DNA from 3 places in the Shewanella sp. A22 genome. Region 1 is predicted to be linked to each of the others. Evidence: predicted binding sites of a transcription regulator. Region 1 holds the regulator's gene; each other region holds the start of a gene.

Region 1 (5,510 bases):
AAGGTGCCAGAAAAAATCCCCCCTACAGCTTCAATAGTGTCACCACTATTTCGTAAGTCATTCAAAGCATGCTGAATTGGCAACCCAGCACCACAGCTGGCATTATAACGCCAAAATAAACGGCGATTACTCAGTTGCTGCTTTAACTCACGGTAAAAAGGTAACGGCCCGGAACCCGCAAGTTTATTGGCACTTACAACATGAATCCCCCGAGCAAACAATGCTGGATACTGTAGGGTTAACGTCGCGCTAGCACTAATATCTAACGCAACAATTTCATCACAAGCCAATTGTTCTAGTTGTTCAAACAGCTTGTTATAATCCCACTTAGTAGCATTGGCTTGATAATCTTGTTGCCAGTTATCGAGATTAATACCGTTATTTGAAATCAATGCTTTTTGCGATCCAACGACACCAATCAACTCTACAGAGGCCTCTAACTCACGGTCTAACGATGGCCTTGCACGTTTAAATAAGTCTATCCACGCCTCACCAATATTACCGACACCCAGCAATAACACTCCAATACGCATCCTTGGGCCTGCACAACGGCGATGAACTTTTTGGGTTAACAAGCTCACTTGAGCCTGTGGCACTAGAGTCACTAAACTGAGCGAGTCTTGATAAACAGGTTTGGCATCACGGCTTAATAAACGCGCGAAGCTGCGTCTAAAATGATGCGCATCGGCACTCACTAGTGCTACCAAGCCTAAATCAGTTTGAATGGTCAGCTCGTCTATCGACATTTCTGCGCCATGCTTAACCAATAACGCCTGCAATTGCTTTTGACTTTCTAAAGTAAACGCCAGCTCAAATTTATGTTGTGTTAACTCCCAGTATGCTAATGGCGTTAACCCTGCATTATGTAATATGTCCAGTAATGACTGGAGTGCTATGTCCGTTTTAAAACTAAACAACACCACTTCATTTAAGTTAGTCACTACAGGTGCGCTGGCAGATGAGCTAAGTGGAGCAATAAGGGTAAAGTCAGTATGCGAGGCGTAACTTGAACGCACAGCAAGGCTAACGTCAGTATTAAATAAAGGTTGTAAAGTCCGTGAATGTAATACAGGGGAACCTAATCGCGCTAGGCGATCTGCTTCTGCTAACGACATGCTCTTTAAGAGTTTGGCATCATTGATTTTATTGGGGTCGGCGTTAAACACCCCTTCCACATCGGTCCAAATCGTTACCCGCTCAATGTCTGCTAAACTAGCGATCAAGGTGGCACTAAAATCAGAACCATTGCGGCCAAGTAATAAAGTATCCCCATGACGGTTCGCACAGATAAATCCAGTGATCACTAATCGCTCTTGTGGATGCTGTGCAAGCAAGGCTTGTACTTTATCGCGTGACTCTTGCACTAAAATATTTGGCACTGCGCCTTCGTCTGCAACCAAAATAGAACACGCATCGACATGGGTCGCTGCCACCCCCATTTCTCGTAACAAAGCCGCCATTAAACGTGCAGACCAACGCTCACCAAAACTCACAACTTGGTTCAGCTGGTAATCGTTATGTTGCTCTAAAGACAGCAAACTAACTAATTGAGATTTATCGGTCGATAAACGTTCACGCAAATCTCGCGCTTGCTCGTTTGACAATAATTGTTCAATTAAGGTTTGCTGGTAGCTCACAAGTACCTGCAACTCTTCTTGCCATAATTGACCACTTTCACGCAGACTCAGTAATTTGTATAAGAAGTTAGTGGTTTTACCTGCAGCAGACACCACAACAAGATCATCACTATGGCCATGGGTAAGTAAAATATGAGCAACACGGCGATAACAATCAGCATCCGCTAAACTAGAACCACCAAACTTATGTAAATGACCTCGCGCCATTACTAACTCCTTAAACAACTACGACTTTTTTGTGCGACTGCTATTTTACTTTATTTCGCTTAAACTACAGCGAACATAAACTGAAATTAAGCTTATTTAATTGCCGCGACGGCGGCTAACCCTGCATTGAGATCGGCAAGGAGATCATCTGCATCTTCTATACCTACAGATAATCTCAATAAAGTCTCTTTAATACCAGCCTCTTGCCTTGCTTCTGGAGCCATTGCTCTATGGGTCATTGTGGCCGGAACGGCTACTAAACTTTCCACTCCGCCTAAACTTTCAGCAATACTAAACAAAGACAAGCCCTGTAAAAAGGCCACGACTTCAGCCTCGCCGCCAATTAATTCAAAACTTAACATAGCGCCAAAGCCTTGTTGTTGTTTTACCGCAATTTCGTGACCTGGATGGTCTTTTAATCCTGGGTAGTAAACCTTGGCAACAACATGACTGCTATTAAGCAACTCAACTATTTTTTGTGCATTGCGTTGATGCTCTCGAATGCGTACCGAAAGCGTACGCAAGCCGCGCAAAGTTAAGTAGCTGTCAAATGCTGAACCTGTTAAACCCAGAGTATTAGACCACCAATGCAGTAACTCGCCTAATTCAGGATCTTTAGCCACAACAGCACCACCCACTACATCACTGTGACCATTTATGTATTTAGTGGTTGAATGGATCACAATGTCGGCACCCAGCAACAATGGTTGCTGTAATATTGGAGACAAAAAGGTGTTATCTACCGTGACTAATGCGCCAACAGCATGGCAAGCTTGACTAATTTCAACAATGTCGACCACACGCAGTAAAGGGTTAGATGGTGTTTCTAACCACACCATTTTAGGTTTTTGCGCAATAGCTTGATTCAATGCTTGTACATCGGTTTGGTCAACGACTAACAGCTTAAATTGGCCTTTTTTGGCCAAATTAGTAAATAAACGATAACTGCCACCATAACAATCGTGCGGCACAACCAATAAATCATCTGGGCCAAGCAAGCTAGTCACCAATGTAATCGCGGCCATGCCAGTGCATGTCACCACACCGGTAGCACCTTGCTCAAGTTTGGCGAGAGCTTCCCCTAAAATGCAGCGTGTAGGATTACCCGACCGACTGTAGTCAAATTCCCTAGGGTGTTGATGACCATTAAAAGAATAGTTGGTCGATAAATAAATCGGTGGTACTACAGCACCATGTTGTGTGTCTGTTTCAATACCTTGGCGAACGGCCAATGTGGCGCTTTGAAGCTTAGTCATAATGGATTCCTAAAATGTCACAAACACACAAAGAGATGTCTAGACGTCCAAATTTACCGAAGAGTTCTTCATCCGTCAACAAGAATAGCCATTTAGACGTCTAAACATCAAGAAATCTATTTGCAATCACGACAAAATAACAGCAATAATTTGACTAGAGATTGTAACGGTTTAAAATCTGCAGCGTATTTATCGTTAAGGGTAAGTTAATGACTGAATGGAATGGCGAATATATCAGCCCATATGCCGAACATGGCAAAAAGAATGAACAAGTAAAAAAAATTACGGTTTCTATCCCTTTAAAAGTATTAAAAGTACTCACAGATGAGCGTACGCGTCGCCAGATAAATAATCTGCGCCATGCTACCAATAGTGAACTGCTATGCGAAGCTTTTTTACATGCATATACGGGACAACCATTACCTCACGACGGTGATTTATCAAAAGATGAACCTGATAGTATTCCGAGTGAAGCAAAGAAACTAATGGATGATATGGGTATCGAGTGGGAAGAACTCGAATAACTCACAATTTAGTTTCTACCTCACCGACATAGAAGCTGCCCTAAGAAGCAGTGATGTTTTTATAGAGAACTTATGCTGTCATTTATCGATCCAACAACGTTGATACTGGCATCAGTTATCGTTTTTTTTGGCGCGCTAACCCAAAGTTTAATTGGTTTTGGGTTGGCCGTTGTTGCAAGCCCTCTATTGTATATCGTTAACCCCCAACTTGTACCTGTTCCTATTATTGTAATGGGGTTTTCCATCTCAGCAATGACCTTATTTAGAGAGCGCGGCCACCTGCAATTTAATGGCTTGCAATATGCCTTACTTGGGCGGGTGCCAGGTGGTTTTTTAGGCGCAGGGTTATTAATGTTTGCCCCTCAAGCTATTTTAGGACTCATCATTGCCGCTATTGTATTTATTGCCGTTATCCTGAGTGTTTATCGAATCACGGCGCCAATTAATCGCATTAGTTTATTCATCGCGGGTATTTTTTCAGGTATTTTTGGCAACATAGCTGCCATTGGTGGCCCACCAATGGCCATTTTACTTGCCGGACAAGATGCCAACCAATTTAGAGCTGCATTGTCAGCCTTTTTTGTATTTAGTTCATTAATTGCTTTAGCCATTCTAGCCATCGTCGGCTTAGTTGAAGTAAAACACTTGTGGTTATCGTTAATGCTATTACCCTCGGTCGTTGCTGGTTACTTGGTATCAGGCCAGTTAATTAACCATGTCGATAAAAACAAAACCCGCACCGCCACCCTAATATTGTGTAGCATCAGTGCCACGGTATTAGTCATTAAATCAACCAACGCATTGATGAACTAATATCGCGCCTAGGCACTCATTTATTATTCTGCTATCTGTTTCCCACGATATCAACACAACATAGAGCGATTGCCGCACTTTCACTCCCCTAGCAAACAAAATACCGCTATGCAACCGATCAATATCACACTAGTTCATTAGATTTTTTTCAATTAACTTTTTTTCAATTAGATTTTTCTCATGGATATGATCTACTTCAAATTAACACTATCTACTTTTAGGTAACATTATTCACAGCAAAGAATAAAACAAGTTGCTAACGCTCCACCTATAAAAGCTCTATGAGGATAAAATGATGAACACATACGTAAAAGTTGGTATCGCAGTCGCCATAGCATTATCATTCGGAAGCCAAGCTATGGCTGCCGATGGTGGTAACCCTAAAAAAGGCAAACACTTGTACAAAAAAGAATGTAAAGCCTGCCACAGTGCTGGCAGTGAAGGCCCTGAACTTACCCCAATGACCAAAACCATGAGCCAATGGGATCGATTTTTTACTCGCGATAAACACAAAGCAAAACCTGCCGTTTTTGAAGCCTTATCAGAAAAAGATCTGAAAGACATTCAACAGTTCTTGTATGACCACGCCGCCGACTCTGACCAACCAGCAACCTGCGGCTAAATCATCAATGCTGAGTCGCTTTTCGTCTTAAGCGAAAACATCAGCCAGTCAACAAACCGAAAAATAGTGGGGCTTAGCCTCAGGGATTCTTACAGTAAAAATTTGCCAAATAAACCTACTTTTTTGGTGAATCGGGGGAGAAAGGCCATGAGAACTCTTATATCAATACTTGTTGCTAACGCGCTCTTTATGAGTGGCGCTAGCCTAGCGGCAGACACAGATGCACAAAAAATTGCCGATCTTAAACAGCAGCTTGCCAGCATTACCGACGAGCTAGACGACTTAAATTCACGGGTTGATAAAACCGAACGTCACACCGCATTAGACAGAATATCCATTACAGGTGACTTTAGAACCAAGGCACATTCATTACATTATCAAAATGTTACTTGGAACCCAGCCATGAACGTCAACTTTTCTGATTTTGGCGCAAAGGCCATGTCAGGCGCGT
Region 2 (5,510 bases), on a different contig from region 1:
ATTAATAAAAGCGTAAATAAATGTAATGTTTTGGTTTGATGAACATTATTTAACGTAGCTAAAGGGGTTTACATGCTCAAATTAGTCAAAGTATTGCATTTTGTTGGCATTATCATGTTGCTCCTGGGGGTCGGATTATATTGGCAAACAGATTTAGCCCAACAAGTCAGCGGTATGTTGCTCGTGGCTTTACTCATTGGTGTTGGCACATTAATTATGTCTCCGTTGCCGGTTGCTCTAGTGATAGAATGGGCCAAGAAACAACCTTCTAATTCAGAGTCAAAGGAATAACCATTGTCATTTATCATCCGTAAGGCCTTATCAACCGATGTGGCTGCCATTGTGCAGTTAGAGCGTGCCCATGTTGATGATGAGTTGTTAGGTTCACATAGCCAACTTCATGCTCATTCATTTACAAAAGGTGAGGTGGGTCAGTTGATTAATCAACATTGGTTTATCGTAGCTGAAGAGCAAGGCCAGATCATTGGTTATGTGATAGCGGCAAAATGGTCATTTTTTTCCGCACAACCATTGTACCGACATATTATTCAAAAACTTAAGTTTGCCGATTTGAATGGGCAAGCTTTATCGACGACTAACACGTGCCAATATGGGCCCGTTTGGATACAAGAATCAAAACGTGGCAAAGGAGTGTTTTCAGCATTGGTTACAGAATTAAAAAAACAAGTAGCAAATACCTTTCCTTTTATGGTGACATATATTGCTGCGGACAATGCCCGTTCACTAGCGGCACACAAACAAAAAGCCGCAATGACAGAAATTGTTCGATTCAGTTTTGAACAACGTGATTATTGTTTATTGGCCACGACTAACATAACGTGATGTCAAGCTAGGGTGTTGTTAAAGTGGTTATTTATGAGGAATTCTATGAGTACTAACTTTGAAGCACTGTTTTCGCCCTACTTGGATTTAAGGCTATCTGCATTTGACAATATGAAGCTGGTAGTCGCAGTGTTGGCTGACGCGGCACAGTTGTATGAGTGTGTCGAAGTTGATTTACAAAATCCAGATAATCCGCAATTGCAACAAACGGGATATTTTGTGCGCTGGCAAGATATGTGGTTATTTTGTGGTGTAACCAATAATTATCATGCAGCGATTACGCTATTTACCGATATCGAGCGGATTAACTTAGCGTCTATCTGTGTCAAAGAAGTGCCAGTAATGACAATGCAGCAAGTGTCGTTTATGTGTATAGAAAGTTCGCATTTCGATCATTGTTAACGGGTTAAATGACCTCGTATTCAGCACTATATAGTGCTGAGTTTATTGTTGCTTAATAGACCTTATGTAGATCTTCAATATCATTTAATGTTGTCTGAATTTGGTTTATGGATTTTATTCAGTTAGATTATTTATCGGGTTCATTGAGCTGCATTAATACTAGTGGTCGTTGTTTACTGTGATAGCGACGATACAGCTGAGTGATTTCTGCAGGCATCGCAGATAAATCATTTTGATCTATAACGATAAAGTGTTGCTGTTGATATAAGCCAATTAACCATGGATGAGTAAACAAGAAGCAATTTTTAGTGATTAATTGGGGGGCAATAAATTTCAATAACTGAATTGAAAGCTGTTGTCCACGGTAGTCAGGATGAACCAATAATCCATTGATTAATTGATATTGGCCCATAGGTTTTACCCTGATAGCAGCGATTATTTTTTGCTGGTTTATATCAACTTCATTCATATTGAGTGAACTTAAATGATGAATCACAGCCACAGATTCTTTCTGAGCTAACCGAGCATAAGGCATATGTTGACGATAGAATAACTTAATTGCAGACCACTGTTTAACCTCAGGGCAGTTAAGCGCGTTGGTGTTAGTCGTAGTCGATGGTTGGTGATTTGTTGTTATTTTTGTGTCTAGCCATGTGGGTTGATACATAACCTGAGCCATTGTTGAGAACAAATGTTGAGAGCAAATCATTGCGTTGCCAATTAAATAAAATAAAACCGCCAGTTGGCGGTTTTATTTTATCTAATTTAGCTTAATACAGATACTAGCTTAAGACGATAATTATGCTAGCTGATTATAAACCAGCATCGGCACGTAGTGCTTCAGCTTTATCAGTCGCTTCCCATGGGAAGATATCACGGCCAAAGTGGCCATAAGCAGCAGTTTGCTGATAGATTGGGCGCGCTAAATCTAACATTGCCGTTAAGCCGTATGGACGTAATTCAAAGTGTTGACGTACTAATTTAATCAATACTTCTTCCGATACTTTACCAGTACCAAATGTTTCTATACTGATAGACGTTGGTTCGGCAACACCAATAGCATAAGACACTTGTAACTCACAGCGGTCAGCAAGCCCTGCTGCAACAATATTTTTAGCGACATAACGTGCAGCATAAGCCGCACTGCGGTCTACTTTCGATGGGTCTTTACCAGAGAAAGCACCACCACCATGACGTGCCATGCCGCCGTAGGTATCTACAATAATTTTACGTCCGGTTAAACCGCAGTCGCCAACGGGGCCACCAATCACAAAGCGACCTGTTGGGTTGATAAAGTATTTTGTGTCTTTATTTAACCATTGTGCAGGTAATACCGGCTTAATGATTGTTTCCATTACCGCTTCAATCAAATCAGCTTGTTTAACGTCTTCGCGATGTTGAGTGGATAACACAATCGCATCGATACCGATGATTTTACCATTATCATAAGCAAACGTGACTTGGCTTTTGGCATCTGGGCGTAACCAAGGTAGTGTGCCGTCTTTACGTACTTCAGACTGACGCTTAACTAATTTGTGCGCATAAGTGATTGGTGCCGGCATTAACACATCAGTTTCATTGCTTGCATAACCAAACATTAAGCCCTGGTCGCCAGCGCCTTGCTCAGCGGGATCAACACGATCAACACCTTGGTTGATGTCTGGAGATTGCTTACCAATTGCGTTTAATACCGCACATGAATCAGCATCAAAACCCATATCTGAATGAGTATAACCAATTTCACGTACTGTTTTGCGGGTGATCTCTTCAATATCGACCCAAGCAGAAGTGGTGACTTCACCGCCCACTAATACCATACCGGTTTTAACATATGTTTCGCACGCAACACGAGCTTTAGGATCTTGCTCAAGTATTGCGTCTAATACCGCATCAGAAATCTGATCGGCGATTTTATCTGGATGACCTTCTGAGACTGACTCAGAGGTAAACAAGTGCTTTGCCATAATAGGGGAATCTCGTTGGTTGCATTTGAATATACGTCTAGACGTCTATTTTAGTCGAAATCTAAATCGATAACACCCCCCAATACGAATTTAACTTGAGAATTGTGCTGTTGTGCATGAATATTTTTTACTCAGAAAAAGGGTGTTTAGTCAGGAGGCTAATTAAATTGTTGCTTTTAATCGTTTTTTGTTATTGGCTTTATGGTTTTTCTATCATGATATTGCGATTAAATGAACAATCTTAGTGACGATAACCAGACGGTAAATCACAGTAGATGCTCAATTTTTTGGTGGTAAGGTATGTTCTCGAGTGAACGTCAATAAATTATGATCCATCTCACTCAATGATTTTATCTGTATGTTGAGAATGAGTTTGTTGGGATTAATTTTAAGGTTTAAGGGCCAAGAACAGTCTTATTCTTGTCTGTAAATAATTAAAAAATGCAATGAGAGAAATTTTAATTTGCGTCATATCGCCTTGTAGGGGAAAATATGGCTTCACAATTGCCCGCTAGAACATACAAACAAGCAGGAGAGAGCATGTCATCTCGTAAAGAACTCGCTAACGCCATTCGCGCCCTAAGTATGGATGCGGTTCAAAAAGCCAATTCTGGTCATCCAGGCGCCCCGATGGGTATGGCTGATATCGCCGAAGTGCTATGGAATGATTTTTTAAAACACAATCCAACTAATCCTAACTGGGTCGATCGCGATCGTTTTATTTTGTCAAACGGTCATGGCTCTATGCTGATCTACTCTTTACTGCATTTATCTGGTTATGAATTGCCTATTGAAGAGTTAAAACAATTCCGTCAGTTGCACTCTAAAACGCCAGGTCACCCAGAGTATGGTTATACTCCAGGTGTTGAAACTACTACAGGTCCTTTAGGGGCTGGTATCAGTAATGCCGTCGGTATGGCGATTGCTGAAAAAACCTTAGCGGCACAATTTAACCGTCCTGGTCACGATATTGTTGATCACTTCACCTATTGTTTCTTAGGCGACGGTTGTTTAATGGAAGGCATTTCTCACGAAGCCTGTTCATTAGCTGGCACATTAGGCCTAGGCAAACTAGTGGCATTTTGGGATGACAACGGTATTTCAATCGATGGACATGTTGAAGGCTGGTTTACCGATGATACTCCTAAGCGTTTTGAAGCTTATGGCTGGCATGTTATTGCAGGTGTTGACGGTCATAACCCTGATGCAATCCGTGCAGCAATTGAAGAGGCTAAGTCTGTTACTGACAAGCCATCAATGATTTGCTGTAAAACCATTATTGGTTTTGGTTCTCCAAACAAATCTGGTAGCCATGATTGTCACGGTGCACCATTAGGTGATGCAGAAATTGCAGCTGCACGCGAATTTTTAAACTGGCCATATGCGCCATTTGATATTCCATCTGACGTGTATGCGGGTTGGGATGCTAAGCAAAAAGGGGCCGCTAACGAGTCGTTATGGAACGACAAATTTGCTGCTTACCAAGCTGCGTTCCCGGAACTTGCTGCTGAATATGATCGCCGTTTATTAAAAGGTGATTTACCTGCTGATTTTGAAGCTAATGCACAAGCTTATATTCAAGAGTGTCAAGATAAGGCTGAAGGGATTGCAAGCCGTAAAGCCTCTCAAAACGCGATTGGTTTCTTTGGTGCTATGTTGCCAGAGTTATTGGGTGGTAGTGCAGATTTAGCCGGTTCAAACTTAACACTTTGGTCTGGTTCAAAAGGTATTCAAGACGATCCTGCCGGTAACTACATTTATTACGGTGTACGTGAATTTGGTATGAGCGGTATTATGAACGGTGCGTCGTTACATGGTGGTTTTATTAACTATGGCGCAACCTTCATGATGTTTATGGAGTACGCACGTAACGCGGTACGTATGTCAGCATTAATGGGCATTCAAAACATTTTCGTTTACACCCATGACTCTATTGGTCAAGGCGAAGATGGCCCTACTCACCAACCGGTTGAGCAACTTGCTAACTTACGTTTAACGCCTAATATGGCAGTATGGCGTCCATGTGATGCTGCGGAAACGGCAGTATCTTGGAAAGCGGCCATTGAACGTCGTGATGCACCTACATCATTAATCTTTAGCCGTCAGGGCCTTAAAGCCCAAGCGCGTACTGCTGAGCAATTAGCAAACGTGGCGAAAGGTGGTTATGTATTGTCTGATTGCCAAGGCATTGCTGATGTGATTTTGATTGCTACAGGTAGTGAAGTGCAATTGGCGATGGATTCTGCTGCAGAGTTAACTGCCCTTGGTCAGAAGGTGCGTGTAGTTTCTATGCCTTCTACA
Region 3 (5,510 bases), on a different contig from region 1:
TCGCCTTTAAAACGGCTAATAACTAAGTCTCTGTATGCTTGTGACTTTTCACAATAACCTCTTACATGCCAGCGTAATCCTGTATTGACAAAAGTATGGGGATGAAAAATTCGGCCATCGTTTTCGGGATGAGATAACGACACATATTGAACGTCTATGCGCTTTTGTTGTTCCATGGCGACAACGAGTAATCGTATTATTTGCACAGATACGATGCGATCAGGTATAGATACATGTGCCACGCGAGGCGATTGATAAGTTTTATTGAGAATTGTTCGGGTTTCATACCAGTGCAGAAACTGACTGAGTCCCCCAGAAATGTAATGAGGAAAAAACACTTTTGCAGGTACATACCCTTGTTCTGTTTTAAGCAGATTACCAGGATGTTGAAGTAAATATTGTTTGAAGTCGTTGTAGGCTTGTTGGCGACTAATATCAAATTGCTGCATAAGCTGTTTGTTATTTATGCAGCCTTGCCACCATGCCAGCATTTCGATAAATAAGAAGCGTTTACGAGACAAATCCTTTGCCATCTTGTTCACTAATCTTGTAAGCCTTGTGTGCTTATAAATGTTTTTCGAACATAAGTCAATGATATTATTCAGCAAATGAAAATAAACGCAGTATTTCAATGACTCAACATACAAGAAACTAGATATCCAAGGCAAAGCCCACGTTAATAGCCACTTTTAAATGGTCATGAGTTTCGGTAACGTGAAACCTGCACAATATTGTAAACTATTGCAGGCTTCTGCAATCGCATGTTTGGCCGCTTCGTCTGAACTGATCGGTGATCAACCGACCAGTTCAATGGCCTTATAAGTATCACTCATCATCGCTCCTATTGTTAACGGCACATATTCAACTTCAATGTCGTCAACAATAGGGCAATTTACGGCTCAATATCACGCCGCTTATAATCGTTGCTAAGCAACAAAACTCGGCAACCTTTAATGGATTCACCCTATCGATTAAAACCGACGGCGAAGCACTTTAGTGGCTTCAATCATATTACGCAGTGCTGGCTCAACCTCATCCCAAGTACGGGTTTTTAAACCACAGTCCGGATTAACCCATAGCTGTTTTACCGGCACTTTTTGCGCCGCTTTAGTGATTAAGTCGACCATTTCATCAACGGTTGGGGTATTTGGCGAATGAATATCATACACTCCTGGACCAATTTCATTAGGGTAATGAAAGTCTTCAAAAGCGTTCAGTAGCTCCATGCGCGAACGCGAAGTTTCAATAGTGATAACATCTGCATCCATTGCCGCTATGGCATTAATGGTGTCATTAAACTCGCTGTAACACATGTGGGTATGGATTTGGGTCGCATCGTCAACACCTGCCGCCGATAACTTAAACGCATCCACCGCCCAAGTTAAGTAATCCGCCCATTGGCTTTGTTTAATCGGTAAACCTTCACGAAATGCGGGTTCATCAATTTGAATAATACCAATGCCTGCTTTTTCTAAATCAACCACTTCGTCACGGACCGCTAACGCAAGTTGGTTGGCTATGTCTTGACGTGGAATATCTTCACGGGCAAACGACCAATGTAAAATAGTCACTGGACCCGTTAGCATGCCTTTAACGGGCTTGTCGGTTAGGCTTTGCGCATAGGTGGCCCAATCGACTGTCATGGGTTTAGGGCGAGATACATCGCCATAAATTAACGGCGGCTTAACACAACGAGAACCATAACTTTGCACCCAACCAAATTGCGTAAACCCAACGCCCTCTAATTGTTCACCAAAATACTCTACCATGTCATTACGCTCAGCTTCGCCGTGTACCAACACGTCGATACCCAACTTAAGTTGACGAGAAATAGTATCTTGGGTAACTTGCTCAAGCTGTAATCGGTAATCACGGTCATTAATTTCACCTTTACGCCAGCGACTGCGTAACCCGCGAATTGCTGGCGTTTGCGGGAAAGAACCTATGGTCGTTGTAGGCAATAACGGCAGCGCTAACTTTTGTTGCTGAGCAATGATACGGTTGGCAAATGGGCTGTTGCGATTAAAATCAGCGGTGGTTAACTGTGACACACGTTGAAGCACTTGTTGGTCTGCGGCCAATGCTTTTGCTAAGCGGCGTTGCTGGCAACGCTCAATAATGACTCGATTGGCTGCACAGTCTTGCTCAACAACAAGTTGATGAATTTCATTAAGTTCAAATAACTTCTGTTTTGCAAAAGCTAACTGACCAAGTAATGGGTTAATTAATTGGGTTTCTACCTCTACATCAACAGGGCAATGCAACAACGAACACGAAGGCGCTATCCACAAACGGTCGCCTAAGGTCGCCGCTAAGTCAGTTACTTGCTTTGCTATCACATCAACATCTGCGGCCCATACGTTACGGCCGTTAATCACGCCAATTGAGAGTACTTGTTGGCGAGAAAGTGCATTAACAAACGCATCACGTTGTTCTGGCGCTGTGACTAAATCAAGATGAAGTCCATCAACGGGTAAGGCGCTAACCAGCGTTTGATGGTGAGCAATAGAACCATAATAACTGGCGAGTAAAATCTTTAATGAGGCTGGCTTATGTTGCGCTAAGGTTTGATAACTGTGGCTAATGGCTTGCTGCCACTCATCGGTTAAATCAGCGGCAAGTACTGGCTCGTCAAGTTGCACCCAGCTAACCCCTTGGGCAGCAAAACGAGACAATATTTGTTGATAGGCAACCAGTAACTGCGGTAATAACGATAACTTATTAAACTCAGTGAGGCTTTTAGATAAATACAAATAAGTGACCGGGCCGAGCAGCACTGGTTTAGCTTGGTGACCTAATTGTTGCGCCTCTGTCACTTCGTCAAACAATTGCTCAAAAGCAATCTCGAATGTTTGATCTGCACTTAATTCTGGCACTTGATAATGATAGTTAGTATTAAAAAACTTGGTCATTTCTGCCGCGCAGGCATGCTGCCCAGTTTGTGAACGACCACGCGCCACGCGAAATAAAGTGTCTATATCAACAGCGGCAGGGCTGCCATCAGCTTGGAGGGCGCGATGACGATCAGGGATCACATTTAACGTCGCGCTTAAGGTTAACACTTGGTCATAATAGGCAAAATCCCCTACTGGCACTAATTCAACACCGGCATCAGCTTGCCACTGCCAATGAATGCGTTTCAATTCACTGGCAACATTTTTCAACTCTGTTAACGTTGCTTCACCGCGCCAATAACGCTCTAACGCAAACTTCAATTCACGCTGACGTCCTATGCGGGGAAACCCTAAACTTGAAATTTTCATACTACTTTCCTTTTCGTTGAGCAAAATTTATAGCCATTTATGTAGAAAAAAGCTACATAGGCGTCTGGACGTCTAGAAGTTTATTGTGTTACTCTGCTGTCAAGCAATCGAATTGATTTCATCGGCTAGTTGAGCAAGATTCATGTGGAGAGAAAATGATAGAGCTTAGACACCTTCGCACCTTGATGGCGTTAAAAGAAAGTGGCAGTTTAGCGGGTGCGGCTAAAAAACGATTTGTAACCCAGTCGGCGCTTTCTCATCAAATAAAAGAGTTAGAGACTCGGATTAACTCAGCTATTTTTGTTCGTAAAAGTAAACCATTAACCTTTACTCATGAAGGTTCTCGTTTGCTAAATTTAGCAGAAGAAATTTTACCGAAAGTGATTGCAACCGAGTCAGATCTTAAACGCGGTTTAGAGGGTGAAAGCCAACAACTTAAGCTCGGTATTGAATGCCACAGTTGTTTTCGTTGGTTAATGCCCGTCATTGAACAATTTAAACAACATGCGCCAGCAGCTCAAATTGACATTTCAAGCCGTCATTTATTTGATTCACTCAATGCGTTAGAAACAGGCAGTTTAGACATAGTACTCACCTCTGACCCAGTACCAGGGCACAGTGTTGCGTATCAGCATCTATTTGATTTTGAAGTTAAGTTAGTGGTAGCAAGTGATAACGCTCTAGCAGCACAAGCATTTGTAACGCCTGCACAATTAGCAAAACAAACGTTAATTAGTTATCCAGTACCTTTAGCACGTTTAGACATATACAAACACTTTTTAGAGCCTGCTGGTATTGAACCTGGCGAGCAAAAACAATGTGATTTAACCTCCATGTTATTGCAACGAGTCGCCTGTAATGACGGCGTAGCAACCTTGCCAACTTGGTCGATTAAAGAGAGTCAGGGGCTGAGCCTTACTGCGGTAAAATTAGGGGCAGAAGGACTAAAACGTCCATTGTTTGGCGCTTATCGCCGCGACGCCACCAATGCGAATTTAATCCAAAAATGGCTCGAACTGGTAGCATGTGAAGGCATAAAACTACAACGGGTTGATTAACAAACCTCGTTTAGATAGCACGCGTCTAAGCACAAGCCCTGGAGAATCTGGGTTTTGTGTTTGACGTAAGTTATGTGCAATTAAAAACTCTTCGCGTAAATCATCATCCAACCCAAGAGACTCAAACGCTTCAAGCGAGAGTTGCTGCTGTTGTTTATCAATCAGTGACTTCAATACTTTTAACGAAACAGGTCGTGATAATTCATTGTTTAAATAAGCAAAAGCCGTTAACGCAATCACCTGCCCAAACACACTAAATAGTGCGAGTGTTTGCATTTCATCCGCATCAATTTTTGTACCAACGCCAGTTTCACTCTCTTCGCGTAACATGGTTATACAATCTATCGCAATCGCTTCATTTAATTCCCAATAACCTTGAACCAGTTTTTTGTAAGGCTCGGTAAGCTCATCAAGCCGCTCTTTCAAATAAAATGAAAAAGCATAACGATAAATATTCACTTGTCCTAAACGGATTAAAGCATCTTTAACACTACGGCTTTTTGTCGATACGATGCCTGCAGTTTGCGCGGTATTACTGCGCAACAACAAATGCATTGCCAAAGCTGGATCGGCAGAAACCGTCTCAATAATAATTCGGATATCGGCTTCACTAATAAGGGCTTTCTTTAACGGAATCAGTATTCCACGTCGACCAATGACCTGCTCTTCGTTGCCTATAATAGCTTGCACTTGAGTAAAAACTTGTTGCTCAAGGTTAGTCATGTTCATTGATCACCTTTTTCAGAATAAACCACGGTATAAAATAATTTAACGATATATTAAAAGTAAAGCCAGTAAAATTACTGGCTTTACTTAAGTTAGCGAACTTAAACAATTAAGTTAAAAACGGTAACCAGCGGTCAGCCTAATTGAACGTCCAGTACCCGAATAATATCCACTGGCATACGCATTGTAATAACCGGTGCCAACATAATCTTCATCAAGTAAGTTGTCGATACGTAAACTACCGTTCCAACCTAAATAGGTATAGTTGAGCGCAAGATTGGTGAGTACATAACTGTCTAACTTATCATCAGCGTTGCTGTTATCACCTTCCATGTAGCGCTCACCAGTGTAAACACCTTCAACAAAGGCTTGCCAACTATCTGAGAAATCATAACTGACATAGGCTTTACCTGAATGCTTTGCCACCCAAGATAACGCTTTACCGTCGTTTTCGCCCTGAGTA

The links. The regulator MetJ, encoded in region 1, represses methionine synthesis genes. The targets are predictions, from matches to a motif close to TAGACGTCTAGACGTCTA.
Region 2: a site for MetJ is predicted at 3,240-3,257, ahead of metK (methionine adenosyltransferase). Genes of this name have one in related genera too.
Region 3: a site for MetJ is predicted at 3,329-3,346, ahead of metE (5-methyltetrahydropteroyltriglutamate--homocysteine S-methyltransferase). Genes of this name have one in related genera too.

The regions. Positions count from the first base shown of each region.
Region 1 covers NZ_JBSQBN010000013.1:32,803-38,312, forward strand. Annotated here, with positions in the region: gene ACWXWT_RS04330 (bifunctional aspartate kinase/homoserine dehydrogenase II) at 1-1,844, opposite strand, end outside; gene metB (cystathionine gamma-synthase) at 1,937-3,100, opposite strand; gene metJ (met regulon transcriptional regulator MetJ) at 3,310-3,624, shown strand; gene ACWXWT_RS04345 (sulfite exporter TauE/SafE family protein) at 3,697-4,437, shown strand; gene ACWXWT_RS04350 (c-type cytochrome) at 4,730-5,059, shown strand; gene ACWXWT_RS04355 (DUF3373 domain-containing protein) at 5,207-5,510, shown strand, end outside.
Region 2 covers NZ_JBSQBN010000006.1:37,474-42,983, forward strand. Annotated here, with positions in the region: gene ACWXWT_RS02415 (hypothetical protein) at 73-291, shown strand; gene ACWXWT_RS02420 (N-acetyltransferase family protein) at 295-843, shown strand; gene ACWXWT_RS02425 (hypothetical protein) at 889-1,245, shown strand; gene ACWXWT_RS02430 (GNAT family N-acetyltransferase) at 1,373-1,912, opposite strand; gene metK (methionine adenosyltransferase) at 2,058-3,209, opposite strand; gene tkt (transketolase) at 3,750-5,510, shown strand, end outside.
Region 3 covers NZ_JBSQBN010000014.1:6,381-11,890, reverse strand. Annotated here, with positions in the region: gene ACWXWT_RS04485 (WYL domain-containing protein) at 1-533, opposite strand, end outside; gene metE (5-methyltetrahydropteroyltriglutamate--homocysteine S-methyltransferase) at 972-3,263, opposite strand; gene ACWXWT_RS04475 (LysR family transcriptional regulator) at 3,419-4,321, shown strand; gene ACWXWT_RS04470 (HDOD domain-containing protein) at 4,304-5,044, opposite strand; gene ACWXWT_RS04465 (TonB-dependent receptor) at 5,162-5,510, opposite strand, start outside.